Regions from separate parts of the Salimicrobium salexigens genome, predicted to be linked through region 2. Evidence: predicted binding sites of a transcription regulator. Region 2 holds the regulator's gene; the other holds the start of a gene.
What was found. The regulator NrdR, encoded in region 2, represses ribonucleotide reductase genes. The targets are predictions, from matches to a motif close to AACACNATATATNGTGTT.
Positions count from the first base shown of each region.

Region 1: the regulator NrdR is predicted to act here: its motif matches at 1,291-1,308, upstream of BW931_RS03395 (vitamin B12-dependent ribonucleotide reductase).

Region 1 is NZ_FTOK01000002.1:224,339-226,744, reverse strand. Features, by position in the region: gene BW931_RS03395 (vitamin B12-dependent ribonucleotide reductase) at 1-1,196, opposite strand, end outside; gene BW931_RS03390 (rhodanese-like domain-containing protein) at 1,526-1,906, shown strand; gene gcvPB (aminomethyl-transferring glycine dehydrogenase subunit GcvPB) at 1,972-2,406, opposite strand, start outside.
Region 2 is NZ_FTOK01000002.1:48,123-50,528, reverse strand. Features, by position in the region: gene BW931_RS02470 (replication initiation and membrane attachment family protein) at 1-748, opposite strand, end outside; gene nrdR (transcriptional regulator NrdR) at 861-1,325, opposite strand; gene BW931_RS02460 (cytosolic protein) at 1,361-1,735, opposite strand; gene speD (adenosylmethionine decarboxylase) at 1,816-2,172, opposite strand; gene BW931_RS02450 (glyceraldehyde-3-phosphate dehydrogenase) at 2,323-2,406, opposite strand, start outside.

The DNA.
Region 1 (2,406 bases), 180 kb from region 2:
TACGACTCCACGTCCGGAAAGCGAAGAGAGTAGAACGCTTCATTCTCAACAGCTTCCATAAATTCGTCTGTAATACATACAGAAATATTGGCCCCGCTCAAAAAGTCTGAGTGATGTACGGAATACGTGCCGCCATCTCTGAGTTTTTCTTCAGCCTCTCTGATAGACTGGTTTGTAAATCCTCCCTGACCTTCTATCCCCTTAAAATTAACGACACTCTGATAAAGGTCCCGTTCTTTTTCGGTAAGAGGCTGGAATTTGAGCTTATCCTGCGCCAGCTGCTTAATCTGTTCGTCCGTTGTATTTTCAATTAAATAGCGGAGAATTCTCGGGTTCTGCATCTTGGAAATTATGAACTCCAGAATATCCGGATGCCAGTCGGCAAGCATGATCATCTGAGCCCCTCTGCGGGAACCGCCCTGTTCCACCAGATGAGTCAGTTTCGCTATGTCATCGAGCCAGGAGACGGAGCCTGAGGACTTCCCGTTCACTCCTCTTGCCAACGTGTTTCTCGGTCTTAATGTCGATCCGTTTGTACCGACTCCTCCACCCCGGGACATAATTTCCATCACCTGTTTACGATGATCTGAAATGCCTTCCCTGGAATCCTGGATGAAAGGCATAACGTAACAATTAAAATACGTTACTTCCTTTTCGGAACCTGCCCCGTAAAGCACCCGGCCTGCAGGAACGAAGTTCATCTGTGAGAGTTCTTCATAGAATTCGCTGAAACTCTGTTCCTGTCTTTCTTTAGTAGTCTCGACCCGGGAAAGACCCGCAGCATTTCTTTTGGCTATCTGTTCATAATAAACTTCCAGAGGTTTATCGATAGTGTCGAGACCGCGTTTCACGATTCCGTCAGCTTCTTCTTCATCCAGCACGTGAGAAAACTCATCTTCCACTTTCACCATAGCCTCTCTCGTTTCCCAGTCGATAGAGACGATGAAACCGTATCCTCGTGCAGGGAATTTGGGATCAGCCTTGACGGTCAGTACGACAAAGTCCCCTTCTTTTAACGTCAGTCTCTCTGTATCCTTAAATGCATACCTGTCCAGCATTACAAGCCTGGAGACACCATTATGGGTGGTGGTCATGTCATCACTCACCTCAAAAACCTGAGGAAACAATTTGATATCCTCGTTCAACTGTTGTACATTAATTTTTGTGTGAACTTTTTCAGATGCACTCGTTGTCATGGTAATCCTCTCCCTTTCCGGAACATATCTTCTAATTAGTAACATACCACATCCACAAAAAGTTAATCAATATATTGTGCTTCATTTTTTAAAAAACACAATATATTGTGTTTTTTGAACAACTTATTTTTAGTTTGTCAACTTAGCAAACGTATATATAAAGAAACGTGACGGCGTATAATACAGGAAAATCCGTCAAAATCATTGCTTTCAAAAGAATTTGTGCCTTGCTTTTTTTGGATGGCTTTTCCAGGAAGGAAACCTTTGAAATTGTAAGGGGAACTGATTATAATTAATAAGGAAATATTCTTAATTAGGGGGAAGACTTTATGAGCTGGTGGATTCTACTGGGCATTGTCATTATTTTCATTGCCTTTTCTGTGTATCGATATATGAAATCCAAGAAAATTCTAACTACGCTGTCAGAAGATGAGTTTAAACAGGGATACCGGAAAGCACAACTGATTGATGTAAGGGAACCGAAAGAGTTCGATAGCGGACATATCCTCGGAGCACGCAACATTCCTCTTTCGCAGATGCGTAACCGTACAGCGGAAATACGTCAGGATAAACCCGTCTACCTTTATTGTCAGAGCGGAGCAAGATCGACACGTGCAGCCATGCTTCTCCACAAAAAAGGCTACAAAGATCTGAATCAGCTCGAGGGTGGATTCAAAAAGTGGAACGGTAAAATCAAGGCAAAAAAATAACAGTAATAACCCCCGGACTCTCTATTGTCCGGGGGTTATTATTATTACATATGCTCCCGCAGCCGTTATCTGTTGAAGTCGTATTTCAGGACCGGTTTTCTCGCAGCAGTCGTTTCATCCATTCGTCCCACTACTGTTGAATGAGGGGCTTCCTGCACTTTCTCGGGCTCGTTTTTCGCTTCCAGCGCAATCTGCTCCATCGTCTCAATGAAACCATCCAGCGTTTCTTTGGCTTCTGTTTCCGTAGGCTCGATCATCATCGCTTCCTCGACATTTATCGGGAAATAGATCGTCGGCGGATGATAACCGAAATCAAGCAGTCTCTTCGCCATATCCAGCGTCCGTACTCCCTGCTTCTTCTGAAGTTTTCCGGAAATTACAAACTCATGCTTACAATGCTGTTTGTACGGAAGGTCAAATGATTTTTCAAGCTTCCGCATCATGTAGTTGGCATTAAGGACAGCGTACTCACTGACTCTCCTGAGCCCCTCTGCCCCCAT
Region 2 (2,406 bases):
CTTCTGTATCCAGCTCATTCTGCTCCGTAACCGACCACAGAACCGCCTTCTCCATATCCGTCGTACTTATATTATAGAGCACCGCCAGCTGATGTACGAGCCGGCTGTTTTCTTTTCCTAAAATTTTCCCGGCAGGAAGCATACGTTCCTGAAGGGCTTTCTGGATCCACTCAAGGTCTACGGCACTCTCCTTGAGAGCCACTCCCTGCTGCTGTACAGTCTCTTCCCCTGTGTCCATACCCTCCGGAAGAGAGGCTGCCGGAGAAAAGACGTCACTGAACGAAGCGGTGACTTCCATATACTCGTCCAGTTGCACAGAAGAAAACGAAAAAGCCTGCTTCAACTTATTGAATTTCTCCTCGCCTATTCTGTGGAGAAGCAGGAGGGAGAGCATATGGTCATTAAAAAACTGGAAAGCTGAGAAAGGAGGGACAAGATGGTACGCATAACTGATGCGATTTTCCTCTTCCTTCCTGAACGATTTCAGAAGACCGATCGCTTCAAGCTGAATTCTGGCTTCGTAGATCCTGTCGAGCGTCAGACCCGTATAGGTCATCAGCGCATGATGGGTCCGTTCCCCTTCATACAGCCTGGCTTCTCCTTCCAAAAATTGAAACAACGTTACAGCTTCGCGCCCTATAACGGGCTGATACAGATGAGTCAGCACCGTCGTTCTGTCTTCGAGACCAGGCGCACTTAAGGAAATATAACAATCTTTCGGATTCAGTTTTCCGATTCCTTTATTCATTGATCTCACTTCTTTCTGCCTGAGGAAACTGAAATTTCACCTGTGGTCTGATAGTCCGGAAGTTACACATATGAAGCTGCCTCCTGCTGAAAAAGAATGAGCCTGATGCGGCTCATTCTTTCTCTTCATGTTTGATCAGGTCTTTCAATTCATCAATGAAAACGTTGATATCCTTGAATTGACGATAAACAGAGGCAAAGCGGACATATGCTACTTCATCAATTTCGGAAAGATTCTTCATAACCATCTCTCCGATTTCTTTACTGTTCACTTCAGACACTCCGCGATTACGTAGTTCCTTTTCAATGTCATGAGTCACTGCTTCCAGGTCTTCAACAGCTACCGGACGCTTCTCGCAAGCCCGTATCAACCCTCTCATCAGTTTCTCACGGCTGAATTCCTCTCTCGTCCCCTCTTTTTTGACTACTATCAGTGGCACTTCTTCCACTCGTTCAAATGTAGTAAAGCGGAAATCGCAATTATCACATTCCCGGCGTCTTCTGATCGCATGCCCGTCTTCTATGGGACGGGAATCCAGCACTCTCGTATTTTTGTCACCACAGTTCGGGCATATCACCATTCATCATCTCCACTATTCAGAAGTATATGTATCTAAGTTTTTTCCACCACTGGTAATTTATCTTCCAGCTTTTCGTAAAACCGACTCACCAGTTTATGACTGTATCCGAAATCAAAAGGAAGAGCTGATTCTGTAGTCACTGAAAAATCGACAGCGCTCCTGTAGGGGCGGACCATGATAATTGTTACAACCACAAAAGCTTTCCTTCCATCCCTGTATTCCACCGTCAGTTCGCCGCGCTCTCTGGAAGAACCTTTTATTTTTGAAGGCGGCTGGAACATCTCTTCAACAATACTGAAAATTTCATCTTTGTTCGCTTTATAGTATTTCGTCTGCAACGATGAATCCGGATGATGATCTCTCGTCTCGGCGTGATCGGAAAAATATCTTGACATAAAATTTTTCACTTAGTCTTCTCCTCATCACTGGGTTTTTATACATATATCATTTTAACATGATTCCTTCCGTACCGAAACTGACTATACGCTCAGCCATTAAAAACGGCACCCCGACGAATTTCATTTATGTCATACTTACGGCACTTCAATCCTTCCACAATAGTATGGAAAGCTTCCTCCGGCTGCAGATGGTCGCCACACGTATAAATATCTATACTTGCATACCCGTGTTCCGGGAAGCTGTGAATAGTCAGATGTGACTCAGAAATCAGCACAACTCCGCTCACTCCCTGTGGAGCAAATTTGTGAAACGCAACTTCTCTTACTTCAGCACCGGCTTTCAAAGCTGCCCGTACAAATAATTTCTCAACATAGTCGATATCTTCGAGACAGGAAATATCACAGTTCCATAAGTCCCCAAGTATGTGTCTTCCCAATGTATTCATGACAGACCTCTTCTCCCTTTCATGCGTCAATCGAACTGAACATTCCCGTTACAGTCTCCCCCGCTGAGTGAACTCAGCAGGTCCACTGCCTTTTTGAAATCGTAACATCCCCCCGTAAAAAAAGGAAACCTCAAAGCGTTAGCTTTGAGGTCACGATACTTTTTGTTTTTTTTCGCTCATCAGTTGTTCTGCTACCATTTTCGTCAAATCGACAGTGCGTGCGGAGTATCCCCA